2 regions of the Nanhaiella sioensis genome follow, and region 1 is predicted to be linked to the other one. Evidence: a T-box and tRNA genes for the amino acid it is inferred to sense, from the RefSeq annotation. Region 1 holds a T-box; the other holds one or more tRNA genes.
What was found. A T-box is a leader RNA that pairs with one kind of tRNA and senses whether it is charged. The one in region 1 lies ahead of ileS (isoleucine--tRNA ligase), so its partner is inferred to be a tRNA-Ile.
Positions count from the first base shown of each region.

Region 2: it has a tRNA-Ile gene. The T-box ahead of ileS (isoleucine--tRNA ligase) is inferred to sense a tRNA for this amino acid. The anticodon was not compared.

Region 1 covers NZ_JBKAEG010000001.1:3,820,440-3,828,147, reverse strand. The annotation lists gene pyrR (bifunctional pyr operon transcriptional regulator/uracil phosphoribosyltransferase PyrR) at 1-456, opposite strand, end outside; gene V1503_RS17865 (RluA family pseudouridine synthase) at 655-1,563, opposite strand; gene lspA (signal peptidase II) at 1,563-2,027, opposite strand; gene V1503_RS17855 (TraR/DksA family transcriptional regulator) at 2,150-2,452, opposite strand; gene ileS (isoleucine--tRNA ligase) at 2,601-5,369, opposite strand; T-box leader at 5,744-5,985, opposite strand; gene V1503_RS17845 (DivIVA domain-containing protein) at 6,052-6,543, opposite strand; gene V1503_RS17840 (YlmH family RNA-binding protein) at 6,664-7,437, opposite strand; gene V1503_RS17835 (YggT family protein) at 7,509-7,708, opposite strand, start outside.
Region 2 covers NZ_JBKAEG010000001.1:2,962,598-2,970,305, reverse strand. The annotation lists gene V1503_RS13780 (glucose-1-phosphate adenylyltransferase) at 1-235, opposite strand, end outside; gene glgB (1,4-alpha-glucan branching protein GlgB) at 186-2,126, opposite strand; tRNA gene V1503_RS13770 (tRNA-Glu) at 2,710-2,781, opposite strand; tRNA gene V1503_RS13765 (tRNA-Ser) at 2,798-2,888, opposite strand; tRNA gene V1503_RS13760 (tRNA-Asn) at 2,891-2,965, opposite strand; tRNA gene V1503_RS13755 (tRNA-Ile) at 2,970-3,046, opposite strand; tRNA gene V1503_RS13750 (tRNA-Gly) at 3,058-3,131, opposite strand; tRNA gene V1503_RS13745 (tRNA-His) at 3,160-3,235, opposite strand; tRNA gene V1503_RS13740 (tRNA-Phe) at 3,304-3,379, opposite strand; tRNA gene V1503_RS13735 (tRNA-Asp) at 3,534-3,609, opposite strand; tRNA gene V1503_RS13730 (tRNA-Met) at 3,622-3,698, opposite strand; tRNA gene V1503_RS13725 (tRNA-Ser) at 3,814-3,906, opposite strand; tRNA gene V1503_RS13720 (tRNA-Ile) at 3,916-3,992, opposite strand; tRNA gene V1503_RS13715 (tRNA-Met) at 4,002-4,078, opposite strand; tRNA gene V1503_RS13710 (tRNA-Ala) at 4,107-4,182, opposite strand; tRNA gene V1503_RS13705 (tRNA-Pro) at 4,197-4,273, opposite strand; tRNA gene V1503_RS13700 (tRNA-Arg) at 4,286-4,362, opposite strand; tRNA gene V1503_RS13695 (tRNA-Leu) at 4,376-4,464, opposite strand; tRNA gene V1503_RS13690 (tRNA-Gly) at 4,470-4,544, opposite strand; tRNA gene V1503_RS13685 (tRNA-Leu) at 4,562-4,644, opposite strand; tRNA gene V1503_RS13680 (tRNA-Lys) at 4,651-4,726, opposite strand; tRNA gene V1503_RS13675 (tRNA-Thr) at 4,884-4,959, opposite strand; tRNA gene V1503_RS13670 (tRNA-Val) at 4,971-5,046, opposite strand; rRNA gene rrf (5S ribosomal RNA) at 5,081-5,196, opposite strand; rRNA gene V1503_RS13660 (23S ribosomal RNA) at 5,337-7,708, opposite strand, start outside.

The sequences.
Region 1 (7,708 bases):
GTTTTTACCTACAAAATCTGCTCTTATCGGTAGCTCTCTATGGCCTCGATCAACTAAGACTGCCAATTGTATTTGAGCTGGCCTACCTACATCGATTAACGCGTCCATTGCTGCACGAACTGTGCGTCCAGTAAACAACACATCATCGACTAATATTACCTTTTTATTTGTAATATCTATCGGTAAATGAGAACCTTTCACAAGCGGTTCTTTATTCGATGTCGTGTTTGTTAGATCATCTCTATATAATGTGATATCTAGTTCACCTATTGCGATTTTGTCTCCTTCGATTTGCTCAATCTTTTCTGCCAACCTATTAACAAGATATATACCCCGAGTTTTAATTCCAACGAGGACACAATCCTTGATACCTTTGTTCTTTTCAATAATCTCATGTGCAATACGAGTTAGTGCTCTGCGAATAGCTTGATTATCCAATACTACAGCTTTTTGCATCGTTATCACCTCTGATTATAAATGGTGGTCAACAGCATAAAAAAATCCTCACACCTGTGGCGAGAGGATTCATAATTGTAGCGCTACTACAATTATTCTTAAATAAAATTCCGTATCCTTCTCAGCCTCACGGGACTGGGTTAAAGATCTAGTATGCAACTACATTTAGAATATATTAACGGTTAGGTAATGTCAATATTATTTTTTAATCTCATTTAATACTGTGACAAATTCTGAAGGCAAAGGAGCTTCAAATTCCATATATTTATTCGTTCTAGGATGATCAAAACCTAGAATTGCCGCATGAAGTACTTGTCCATTTGTTTTTATTGTTTTCTTTGGACCATATTTTGGGTCTCCAACTAGAGGGTAGCCAATATATTTCATATGAACACGAATCTGGTGGGTTCTTCCTGTTTCAAGTTGGCATTCAATTAGAGTGTAATTATTAAATCTTTCAAGTACTTTAAAGTGCGTAACTGCATCTTTTGAATGCTCGTCAGTTACTGTCATACTTTGGCGATCACGTTTATCTCGTCCAATTGGTGCATCAATCGTTCCCTTATCATGAGGAATAACACCATGAACGATCGCCTTGTATTTACGTGTGACAGTTTTATTTACTAACTGATTGACTAATGATTCATGGGCTATATCATTTTTGGCTACCATTAAAAGCCCTGATGTATCTTTATCAATTCTATGAACAATTCCTGGCCTTAGCACCCCGTTAATACCAGACAAATCTGTACAATGTGCTAAAAGTCCATTTACTAATGTACCTTCCATATGTCCTGGTGCAGGGTGAACAACCATTCCACTATCCTTATTAACTACGATTACATCTGCATCCTCATAGTAAATATCTAATTCCATATCCTGTGGAATCACATCTAGTTCTTCAGCTGCTGGTACAATTATTTTCACAGCGTCCTCTATATTACATTTATAATTAGGTTTAACATTCTTGTCATTAACCGTAATATTTCCAGCTTTAATCCATTGCTGTACTTGAGAACGAGACCATTCATTTTCATGCTCTGAAATTACTTTGTCAAGCCTTTCGTTACGCTGTTCATTCGTTACAATTAACTCAATAACATCCATTAATTTTTCTCCTTCTCTCGTCCATCTAGTAGTGTATGGATAATTACCAGTATGACTCCAACAACTAATGCAGCATCTGCAATATTAAAGATTGGGTAATCATAACTAAAAATATTCGTAAAATTAATAAAATCAACAACTTCTTTTCTAAACAGACGGTCAATAAAATTACCGACGGCTCCTCCAAGCATTAATGCTAGTGCAACACGTATCAACACCTGTGTTTGAGGGAGTTTTTTCATATAATAAATAATACCAATGATGACAATCGTTGTGACAATATAAAAGAACCAAAGCTGTCCTTCCAATATACCCCAAGCCGCTCCTCTATTACGATGTGAAGTTATGTATAAAAAATTTTCTATAACTGGTAGATGATCACCATACTCCATTTTTGTAACAATCATCCACTTTGTTACTTGGTCCATTAAAATAACGATTAATGCTAAGATATAATAATACACAGAAGTACCTCCATGAAATATAATGTACTTCTGCATTTTAGCATATTGTCTTGAAAAGAAACAACGAATTCATAATAATATATTCACCAATAATGCTATTGTTAAAATAATACGGTTATATTTTAATGTATATAATTGTTTGGATAATTTACTTCATCAATTGTTCTAACAGTCGGGAAGATTCGCAGTTTGTCTAGGGGGATTCTTTTACCTGTTGATTCGCATAAGCCATAAAGGCCTAAATCAATTTTCGCTAATGCTCTATTTACATCATCTAGGTCTTCTTTGACATAATGAATAATCTCCATATGTTTCTCATCATTTAATGTACATTCGTCATCTTTATCTACTTGCCCTAACCTTGTTTCTAGTTCCAACTTTGCAAGCTCTAATTCTGCTTTTATCTCTGCTGTTTGTTCATACATACATAAACCTCCTAAGATACGAAGCAGTTGTTATTGATGACAATAGTATATGCTTATTTACAACATATCCTGTAAACTACATTTTTCCATTACATTAACGGACAACAAAGAAAACCTTAGCAGATAAAACACTGCTAAGGTTGTTCATTTATTCAGTATAATGTTCCTTAACTACCGTCGCGCACCTTGAGCATATCGTTGGATGATCTTTATCCTCACCTACTGTTTGTGAAACAACCCAACAGCGTTCACACGTCTCTCCTTCAGCTGGTGATACAACAATTGCAGTCTGATCAATTTTTTGTGCATTCGCAGGTGCATCTTCTAGCATTCCTGCAATGTTAAATCCTGAAACGATAAATAGTTGCTTCACATCTTCTTCAATGGCATTTAAGAGATGTTTAGTATCATCAGTAGTATATAATGCAATATGAGCATTTAATGATTTACCTATCACTTTTTCATTCCGAGCCACTTCTAATGCCTTTAACACATCGTCACGAAGAGACATAAATGCATCCCATTTCTCTTCAATTTGTGTAGCATTTTGTAATTCCATTGCTTCAGGCATGTCGACTAACTGCACACTTTGCTCTGATACTGTATTAATATGCGACCATACCTCGTCTGCTGTATGAGGTAGTATAGGTGCTACAAGCTTCGTAAGTGCTAATAAAGACTCATACATAACTGTTTGAATTGCACGACGGTTCATATCATTTGGTGCATCAATGTATAAAATATCCTTAGCAAAATCTAAATAGAATGAACTTAAATCAATCGTACAAAAATTATGAACATCGTGGAAAATACTCGCAAATTCATATGTTTCATAAGATTTCTTTACTTTGTTAATGATTTTGTTGAGTTTAATGAGCATATATCGATCAACTTCTCTTAAATCTTCATATGCCACTGTGTCTTTAGTTGGTTCAAAATCGAATAGATTCCCTAATAAGAAGCGGAATGTATTACGAATTTTGCGATATACTTCAGCTACTTGCTTTAATATAGCATCTGAGATGCGAACGTCTGATTGATAATCAACTGAAGCTACCCATAAGCGTAAAATATCGCCACCTAATTGTTTCATAACTTTCTCTGGAACGACAACATTCCCGATAGACTTACTCATTTTTCTACCTTCTCCATCAAGCACAAAGCCGTGGCTCAATACACCTTTATATGGAGCATGTCCAGTAACCGCAACAGATGTAGATAAGGAAGAATTAAACCAACCGCGATATTGGTCAGACCCTTCTAAATACAAATCTGCTGGACGTTGTAGGTCGTCTCTTTCGAGAAGAACGGCTTGATGAGAAGATCCTGAATCAAACCATACATCCATAATGTCTTGTTCCTTTGAAAACTTTCCATTTGGACTAGAAGGATGTGAAAAGCCTTCTGGGAGCAAGCCTTTTGCATCTTGTTCAAACCAAATATTTGAGCCGTGCTCTCTAAATAGGTCAGATACATGATTAATCGTTTCATCTGTAATAATAGGCTCTCCGTTCTCCCCATAGAACACAGGAATAGGTACACCCCAGGCACGTTGTCTAGAAATACACCAATCCCCACGATCTCTCACCATGTTATGCAAGCGGGTTTCGCCCCATTCCGGCACCCATTTTGTTTCTTTTACTGAGTTAAGTAAATCTTCTCGTATTTTATCTATTGAAGCAAACCATTGCGCTGTCGCTCTAAATATTGTAGGCTTTTTAGTTCTCCAGTCATGTGGATATGAATGCGTGATAAAATTAAGTTTGAGTAGAGCTCCAACTTCCTCTAATTTCTCAGTAATTGGCTTATTCGCTTGATCATAGAACAACCCTTCAAATCCTGGTGCCTCAGCAGTCATATAACCCATTTCATTTACAGGGCAAAGCACATCTAAACCGTATTTTTTTCCTACGATAAAGTCATCTTCCCCATGACCAGGTGCAGTATGGACACATCCAGTACCTGCATCTGTCGTTACATGATCTCCTAACATGACAAGACTATCACGCTCATAAAACGGATGTGCAGCAACGACATTCTCTAAAAGATGTCCTTTTATGGATTTTACTGTTGTCGTATTCTCCCAGCCAATTTCATTTTGTACAACTTCTAGTAAATCAGTTGCAATAACAAATTTTTGTCCATCTGCTTGAACAATACTATAATCAAGATCAGGATGAACAGTTATGCCAAGATTTGCAGGAAGAGTCCAAGGTGTCGTTGTCCAAATAATTATTTTTTCATCCCCTTGGAGTACCCCTTTCCCATGTTTTACTTCAAATGCTACATAAATAGAAGGTGATCTTTTATCTTTATATTCAATCTCAGCTTCTGCAAGAGCTGATTCACTTGATGGTGACCAATTGACAGGTTTTAAGCCTTTATAAATTAGGCCCTTTTTAGCCATTTCGCCAAATACTTTAATTTGTTGTGCTTCATACGCAGGCTCTAATGTAATATACGGATTTTCCCAATCTCCACGAACACCTAAGCGTTTAAATTGCTCGCGTTGATTATTGATTTGTTTATACGCATATTCTTCACAAAGCTTACGAAATTCAGCAATACTCATTTCCTTACGTTTTATTTTTTTATTTTTTGTTAGGGCGGTTTCTATAGGTAAACCATGTGTATCCCAACCTGGTACATATGGCGCATTATAACCGCTCATTGATTTGTAACGTACGATAAAATCTTTTAATATTTTGTTTAAAGCATGCCCCATATGAATATCACCATTTGCATATGGAGGGCCGTCATGTAGAACATATAATGGTCTATCTTTTGTCCGTTCTTGAACCATTTCATATATATGTTGCTCATCCCATTGCTGTTGAATTTGTGGCTCTCGATTCGGAAGATTTCCACGCATTGGAAAGCTTGTTTTCGGCATAAGTAATGTATCTTTATACTCCATTTTCCATTCCTCCAAAACTAACATAAAATAATTATCAAAAAGCTGTTTTCCATATGTAACTGTTTTTCGCTATAAAAGCATACAACTAGCAATCGTTGTGATACCTTGTGTTCTTTAGTATGCACAATACATTACATAGATGGCTTTTTTATTAAGAAGCTGTTTCCACATTAATTGTTGCTTTTCGTAATAAGAGCTATAGTGAAAATAACTAACGTAAATAACACCTTATCTTCTCTTCAGACTATAAAAATCATATCAGCCACATTAGTTAATCAAATTTAAGTAACAATAGGCAACAAAGTTAACGAAAAAAGCCTTATAATAACACCAAGTAACGGATCAGAGCCTAAAAAAAGACCTTCTCATCCCTAAATAGGGACGAGAAGGTCTCCCGCGGTACCACCCTTGTAGACTGTTACTTGTTATAATACAAAAAACAATTAGTCCGCTTTCTATTCGTAACGTGAATAAACGCCATTGCTTACTTTATAATTTCAGCTAGGAACTCAAGGGTGATGTTCATTCCTTTTGTTTATATCGAGCTTCCACCGTCCTCGATTCGCTTTTTATAATAAACTCGTTAAAGAATTACTGTCCCTATCATCGTCTACATTTAAAGTTATGACACATATTTAGAAATTATATGCTATCGTGCTTCAGTTAGTCAAGTCCAGTTTTCCTATTTCACAACCGATTGTGGATCTTCTTCATACTCCATTAGGCTATCCCAATCGTTATGTTGAAGCATATCAAGTTGAGCTTCTATGAGCATTTTAAAACGATTTCTAAATACTTTTGATTGCTTCTTCAATTCCTCTATTTCCAAGGTAATCTTACGAGACTTAGAAAGTGATTCATTAATTATTCTATCAGCATTCTTTTCAGCTTCCTTAATAATTAACTTTGCTTCCTTTTCAGCATTTCTTTTAACTTCCTCTGCTGTCTCTTGAGCAATAATGATTGATTTATTAAGTGTTTCTTCAATGCTTGTAAAATGGTTTATTCTCTCAGTTAAATCTGTAACCTTGTCTTCTAACTCTTTTTTTTGTCTAATTACAATTTCATAATCTTTAATAACCTGATCTAAAAATTCATTTACTTCATCTTCATCATAACCTCGGAATCCTTTACTAAATTCCTTATTATGAATATCTAATGGTGTTAAAGGCACATGTGCCACCTCCACAAAATCGTATGTATGTTTTATGACGAAAAACTCTTGTTATACACTACGTAAATGTTTTTTTAAGTTATTCGACATATTATTAATAATTCCTGCTCTTATCGCAATTTATTTTTGTATTCCCACAACAATTCGCCATTTTTCTTTTTTTGTCTTACCTTCAATTGACAAAAGCTTCCCTCTACCAACTCCACGTACAGAGATGATATCCCCTTCTTTACATTCAAATGAAGTTTGCTCGATCATTTTCCAATTCATGCGAACAAGACCATTTTTAATAAGCTGTTGAGCTTTTTGTCTAGAAATTGAGAATATTGTTGCGATCATAATATCTAGCCGAAGTGAGGATGCAGTGACTACATTTTCTCTCCACAATTCCTTACGGTTTACTATGCTTGAAAAATTAATTCTTTTAACTGAGACTTTACTCTTACCAACTGATTGGAGATTCAACTGTATATAGTTTTCGACCTCTTCTGCGACGATGAATTGAACAACACGATCCTGTATCATTACATCACCAAATTTAGCTCTTCTCATCCCTAGCCCCATTAGCGAACCTAACATTTGTGGATGTTCAATCGTTACAAATTTTTCAGGGTATCCAAGTTCAAAAATAGCAAGCTTGAAGTCATCATTACTAGGAACATAATAATCAGGATAGATAAGCGCCCTCTTTCTTTCGGTCCACTCAGCACCACCAAATAATTGCACGTGAACATCTTGATTCTCGCCTACAATAGATTTCGTAATTTCTTGTTCTCTAGGGTCTAAAAAGTCTGTAAGTTTGTAGCTATACGTATTTTGAACTGTATTCTTCCAATCTATCACCTGGTCTATAAAATTGTGCTCCTCTTTGCGAAAATGTTGGTAAATATTCATGTGCAACTCAGTCCTTATCTTGCGTAAGAAAAAGGAATCTAAGAAAGATTCCTTACATCTATACTGCTATATTAAAGTAAAAAAGAGCTAAATAAAAATTGTAAACCATAACTTGCATACCGCAATACAAGAATTGCAACGATTGGTGATATATCAATCATACCAAGAGGTGGGATTATTTTTCTAAATGGTTCTAAATAGGGTTCACAAATAGAAGTTAAAACTTGACCGATACTTGTTTCTTTTGCATTTGGAAACCAAGACATTAATA
Region 2 (7,708 bases), 860 kb from region 1:
CAAGATCCCAAGCACTGCCTATACCAATATAATCATGTAATTCTAATGGCTGATATTGAGTAAGAATTCCAACAGTATCAATTCCTGAATTTGTACAATTACTTAACGCAAAGTCAATAATTCGATATTTACCTCCGAATGGCACTGCTGGTTTTGCTATCTCTTTTGTTAATGACCGTAGTCGGCTACCTTTTCCTCCTGCTAAGATCATTGCTATGCATTTTTTTTTGCCCATCAGTTTTCTTCTTCTCCTTTCTTTTTTTAATAGGACGTATAATCGATATCCCTAATGGAGGAATTGTAACTGCTAAGTGATATGGCTTCCCATGATATGTGCCTTTGTTACTAATTATTTTTTTGCTATTTCTATTTCCAGCACCTCCAAAATCCAATTCGTCACTATTTAGAATTTCCCGATACTCACCTTTGCTCGGAACACCAACTATATAATCATGGTAAACTGTAGCAGTGAAATTACATACGATAATTAAAAAGTCCTGTTCATTTTTTCCTTTTCTAATAAATGAAAATATTGATTGCTCATGATTGTTTACATCAATCCATTCGAAACCGTCATGAGTATCATCCATTTCATATAAAGCTTTATTTCTTTTATAAATTTTAAGTAACTCTTTAACATATGCATGAAGTTTTTGATGCATGACAAAATCTTGCAAGTTCCAATCTAATTGTTCTTGATCTTTCCATTCATCAAATTGTCCAAATTCTCCACCCATAAATAACAATTTCTTACCAGGATGTGCTATTAAATAGCCGTATAAAAGGCGAAGCTGGGCAAATTTCTGCCAATAGTCACCAGGCATTTTATTTAACAGTGATTTCTTACCATGAACAACCTCGTCATGCGATAGTGGTAATACAAATTTCTCTGAAAATGCATATAGAAGTGAGAAAGTTACTTTGTCATGTAAATATTGACGGTCACTGAACTCAGCCTTCATGTAAGTCAAGATATCATTCATCCAACCCATATTCCATTTGTAACTAAATCCTAAACCTCCTGCTGATACATTTCCTGTTACTTGAGGGAAGTCAGTCGAATCCTCCGCAATCACTAACGTTTCAGGTGCATAAAAGGAAATAACTTCATTAATTTTTTGTAAAAATGATATGGCTCCTTTATTAAGATGTTGATGTCCATCTGTACTAGGCCAATAAATCATATTAGCTACAGCATCAACTCTAAAGCCATCAATATGAAAATGCTCAATCCAAAAAAGTGCATTCGAAATTAGAAAGCTTTGAACTTCAGGCTTGCCTAGATCAAAGTTAGCAGTTCCCCAAACTGGATTTTCTCGATCTTGTGAATTTTCATATTCATATGTAGGCTGGCCATCAAACATATATAGCCCATGATTATCCTTGCAGAAATGACCTGGAACCCAATCTAAAATAACGCCAATTCCTTGTTGATGGCATAGATCTATAAACTTCATTAACTCATGTGGAGATCCATATCTACTCGTAGCTGAAAAATAACCTACCCCTTGATAACCCCAAGAAATGTCCAATGGATGTTCAATAAGTGGTAATAGTTCTATGTGTGTATAGCCATTTTCTACAACATACGGAATTAACAACTCCGCTAATTCACTATATGAATAATGGCTCCCATCAGCTTTTGTTTTCCAAGACCCAAAATGTAACTCATAAATAAAAACAGGTTTAGATTGTACGTTCTTTTGTTTTCGATTTTGCCATTTTTTATCTCTCCACTTATAGGAACTCATATTATAAACAATTGACCCTGTTTGAGGCCGTTCTTCAGAGTAAAATGCATAGGGATCTGATTTTAGTATTTTTTGATTAGACGGTGTGACAATTTCATACTTGTAAATCTCACCCGCTAAATTAACAGGCATAAAAAGATGCCATACTCCCTCATCATTTATTTTCTCAAGCTCAAAGTTTTTTCCATTCCAATCATTAAAAGTCCCTACTACACTTACGCTCTGAGCATGTGGAGCCCAAACACAAAATCGTGTTCCCTCAATGACGTCACCCTTTTGACAAATATGTGCACCGAATAGCATATGACTTTGGAATAAAGAGCCCTCATGAAATAAATGCAAATCAAAATCTGTTGGAGGCGCGCTTACTGTCAATGTATTTCCCCTCTTTTCAAAATATAGTTTTCATTAATATTAATTATTCACGAATAAAATAATAATTCCTTTTAAAATGATTCGTATTTTTACTACATCATTCTACATAATATGTCATAAAAGCTCATATCATAGTTAAAAAACGAATAATGTAAGCGCATACAATTAGAATGTTCATTTAAAATAAAAGGATATTTAATTTATTCGGTATATTTTTAAAAACGCAATTACATTTTCATATGAAGAATAACTTTACAATATTATTTATATTTGAGGGTTAATAATTACACTGAGAATGCTCACGTTGTAAAAGCAATCAAATTATCTATTCGTTTCGGAGTTACTTTCGTCCTAACCATTCATATAGTTCAAACACTATGATTCCGTAAATTAAGCACTTCGAATAAACAGTATGAATCTACCTTATGGAATGAACAAAAGGGAACTACTGTGAAGAGGAGTAAAAAAAATGACAAAGTAAAACTTCCTAAGCAAACCAATCAATCCGCCCTTCATATTTTATTTTTGTCATGCCAAACACAACACAAAAAAGACACTGCACAATGTGCAATGTCTAAATGGATGACCCGTACGGGATTCGAACCCGTGTTACCGCCGTGAAAGGGCGGTGTCTTAACCACTTGACCAACGGGCCATAATATATATAAAACTGGCGGAGAAGGAGGGATTTGAACCCTCGCGCCGCTTACGCGACCTACACCCTTAGCAGGGGCGCCTCTTCAGCCACTTGAGTACTTCTCCAATGGCTCCACAGGCAGGATTCGAACCTGCGACCGATCGGTTAACAGCCGATAGCTCTACCACTGAGCTACTGTGGAATAATGGTGGGCCTAAATGGACTCGAACCATCGACCTCACGCTTATCAGGCGTGCGCTCTAACCAGCTGAGCTATAGGCCCATTATTTGAAATGGAGCGGGTGATGAGAATCGAACTCACGACATCAGCTTGGAAGGCTGAGGTTTTACCACTAAACTACACCCGCAATTTTTTTTAGGTATATAATTTTTAAATGGGGCGACTGATGGGAATCGAACCCACGAATGTCGGAGCCACAATCCGATGCGTTAACCACTTCGCCACAACCGCCATAATATATATGTGTATTTACTAACTGAAGATTGACGGATAGAGATAATATACTCTTAACCCATAAATGGTGGCTCGGGACGGAATCGAACCGCCGACACAAGGATTTTCAGTCCTTTGCTCTACCGACTGAGCTACCGAGCCAAACAATAATAAAATTAAACTTTCTAAATAGATATAACACTTTGCTCGTCACATCTCTTTGCAAGACATTGCTCCTCTCAGAACTACATTGAAGTATCTCAAGATGTTTACGTTCTGCTCTACCGACTGAGCTACCGAGCCATTTTTTTAATAATGGCGGTCCCGACGGGAATCGAACCCGCGATCTCCTGCGTGACAGGCAGGCATGTTAACCGCTACACCACGGGACCACATTTATTCATTGGTTGCGGGGACAGGATTTGAACCTGCGACCTTCGGGTTATGAGCCCGACGAGCTACCAGACTGCTCCACCCCGCGATAATAGTAAATTTATATTTTCTCAATACACATTTCTCACGTAACCATCTTGACTTCTAAGTGCCTCTTCTTAATGTTTAACATCGGTACGCTGTTGTTATTAAGAAAATAAAAATGGCGGAGGAAGAGGGATTCGAACCCCCGCGGGCTTTGACACCCCTGTCGGTTTTCAAGACCGATCCCTTCAGCCGGACTTGGGTATTCCTCCAACATTATATGGTGGACCTTGTAGGACTCGAACCTACGACCGGACGGTTATGAGCCGTCTGCTCTAACCAGCTGAGCTAAAGGTCCTTGTTTACTTGGTAGCGGCGGAGGGGATCGAACCCCCGACCTCACGGGTATGAACCGTACGCTCTAGCCAGCTGAGCTACACCGCCAAGTTAATTTATATAAATGATATTTTATTGGTGGAGCCTAGCGGGATCGAACCGCTGACCTCCTGCGTGCAAGGCAGGCGCTCTCCCAGCTGAGCTAAGGCCCCTTAATTATTATAAGTGGTCGGGAAGACAGGATTCGAACCTGCGACCCCATGGTCCCAAACCATGTGCTCTACCAAGCTGAGCTACTTCCCGTTATTCACTAGATGGCGCGCCCGAAAGGAGTCGAACCCATAACCTTCTGATCCGTAGTCAGACGCTCTATCCAATTGAGCTACGGGCGCATCTTAGTGTAAATGGTGCCGAGGGCCGGACTTGAACCGGCACGGTAGTCACCTACCGCAGGATTTTAAGTCCTGTGTGTCTGCCAATTCCACCACCCCGGCAGCATTGGAGCGGAAGACGGGATTCGAACCCGCGACCCCCACCTTGGCAAGGTGGTGTTCTACCACTGAACTACTTCCGCTAATCTTATTAAAGTAATGCGGGTGAAGGGACTTGAACCCCCACGTCACAAGGACACTAGATCCTAAGTCTAGCGCGTCTGCCAATTCCGCCACACCCGCGTAAAATGGTGAGCCATAGAGGACTCGAACCTCTGACCCTCTGATTAAAAGTCAGATGCTCTACCAACTGAGCTAATGGCTCATAAACTAAAAAGTTTAAATATATATTATTTACTTATAACGAGACACCCAAATCTCTACATGAATACTCATGAAGCTTATCGATTTGTGCGCTGTGGTTAAGCTACGACGATAATTCGATCGTGCTCTACCAACTGAGCTAATGGCTCATAAACAAATGGTGCCGGCGAGAGGACTTGAACCCCCAACCTACTGATTACAAGTCAGTTGCTCTACCAGTTGAGCTACACCGGCTTAATATTTAATGGTGGAGGATGACGGGATCGAACCGCCGACCCCTTGCTTGTAAGGCAAGTGCTCTCCCAGCTGAGCTAATCCTCCGATATAGAAACATCATAACATGTCCTATATTTAAGTCTGGCAATGTCCTACTCTCACAGGGGGAAACCCCCAACTACCATCGGCGCTGAAGAGCTTAACTTCCGTGTTCGGTATGGGAACGGGTGTGACCTCTTCGCCATCATCACCAGGCTTATTTTATTAGCGACAAATCTTATTATACTAATTTATCGAGATTTATCAAGAGAAAATTTAACTTTTTTTAAAGTTTTTATTCCCTCAAAACTAGATAATAGACATTCATTGAACAAAGCTTGCTCTGCATTTCTAACTTGGTTAAGTCCTCGATCTATTAGTATCTGTCAGCTCCACGTGTCACCACGCTTCCACCTCAGACCTATCAACCTCGTCATCTTCGAGGGATCTTACTAGCTTACGCTATGGGAAATCTCATCTTGAGGGGGGCTTCATGCTTAGATGCTTTCAGCACTTATCCCTTCCACACATAGCTACCCAGCTATGCCCTTGGCAGGACAACTGGTACACCAGCGGTGTGTCCATCCCGGTCCTCTCGTACTAAGGACAGCTCCTCTCAAATTTCCTACGCCCACGACGGATAGGGACCGAACTGTCTCACGACGTTCTGAACCCAGCTCGCGTACCGCTTTAATGGGCGAACAGCCCAACCCTTGGGACCGACTACAGCCCCAGGATGCGATGAGCCGACATCGAGGTGCCAAACCTCCCCGTCGATGTGGACTCTTGGGGGAGATAAGCCTGTTATCCCCGGGGTAGCTTTTATCCGTTGAGCGATGGCCCTTCCATGCGGAACCACCGGATCACTAAGCCCGACTTTCGTCCCTGCTCGACTTGTAGGTCTCGCAGTCAAGCTCCCTTATGCCTTTGCACTCTTCGAATGATTTCCAACCATTCTGAGGGAACCTTTGGGCGCCTCCGTTACTTTTTAGGAGGCGACCGCCCCAGTCAAACTGCCCACCTGACACTGTCTCCCGAAGCGATTAGCTCCGTAGGTTAGAATTTCAATACAGCCAGGGTAGTATCCCACCGACGCCTCCACCGAAGCTAGCGCTCCGGTTTCTACGGCTCCTACCTATCCTGTACAAGCTGTACCAAAATTCAATATCAGGCTACAGTAAAGCTCCACGGGGTCTTTCCGTCCTGTCGCGGGTAACCTGCATCTTCACAGGTACTATAATTTCACCGAGTCTCTCGTTGAGACAGTGCCCAGATCGTTACACCTTTCGTGCGGGTCGGAACTTACCCGACAAGGAATTTCGCTACCTTAGGACCGTTATAGTTACGGCCGCCGTTTACTGGGGCTTCGATTCAGAGCTTCTCCTTACGGATAACCCCTCCTCTTAACCTTCCAGCACCGGGCAGGTGTCAGCCCCTATACTTCGCCTTGCGGCTTCGCAGAGACCTGTGTTTTTGCTAAACAGTCGCCTGGGCCTTTTCACTGCGGCTTCTCAGGGCTATTCACCCTAAAAAGCACCCCTTCTCCCGAAGTTACGGGGTCATTTTGCCGAGTTCCTTAACGAGAGTTCTCTCGCTCACCTTAGGATTCTCTCCTCGCCTACCTGTGTCGGTTTGCGGTACGGGCACCTCTCACCTCGCTAGAGGCTTTTCTTGGCAGTGTGGAATCAGGAACTTCGGTACTATATTTCCCTCGCCATCACAGCTCAGCCTTTATGACAAGCGGATTTACCTACTTGTCAGCCTAACTGCTTGGACGCACATATCCAACAGTGCGCTTACCCTATCCTTCTGCGTCCCCCCATTGCTCAAATGGTGAGGAGGTGGTACAGGAATCTCAACCTGTTGTCCATCGCCTACGCCTTTCGGCCTCGGCTTAGGTCCCGACTTACCCTGAGCGGACGAGCCTTCCTCAGGAAACCTTAGGCATTCGGTGGAGGGGATTCTCACCCCTCTTTCGCTACTCATACCGGCATTCTCACTTCTAAGCGCTCCACCAGTCCTCTCGGTCTAGCTTCGCTGCACTTAGAACGCTCTCCTACCACTGTCCGTAAGGACAGTCCACAGCTTCGGTGATACGTTTAGCCCCGGTACATTTTCGGCGCAGAGTCACTCGACCAGTGAGCTATTACGCACTCTTTAAATGGTGGCTGCTTCTAAGCCAACATCCTGGTTGTCTATGCAACTCCACATCCTTTTCCACTTAACGTATACTTTGGGACCTTAGCTGGTGGTCTGGGCTGTTTCCCTTTCGACTACGGATCTTATCACTCGCAGTCTGACTCCCAAGTATAAGTCTTTGGCATTCGGAGTTTGACTGAATTCGGTAACCCGTTGGGGGCCCCTAGTCCAATCAGTGCTCTACCTCCAAGACTCTTCACTTGAGGCTAGCCCTAAAGCTATTTCGGAGAGAACCAGCTATCTCCAAGTTCGATTGGCATTTCACCCCTACCCACACCTCATCCCCGCACTTTTCAACGTGCGTGGGTTCGGGCCTCCATTCAGTGTTACCTGAACTTCACCCTGGACATGGGTAGATCACTTGGTTTCGGGTCTACGACCACGTACTATTTCGCCCTATTCAGACTCGCTTTCGCTGCGGCTCCGTCTCTTCAACTTAACCTTGCACGGGATCGTAACTCGCCGGTTCATTCTACAAAAGGCACGCCATCACCCATTAACGGGCTCTGACTACTTGTAGGCACACGGT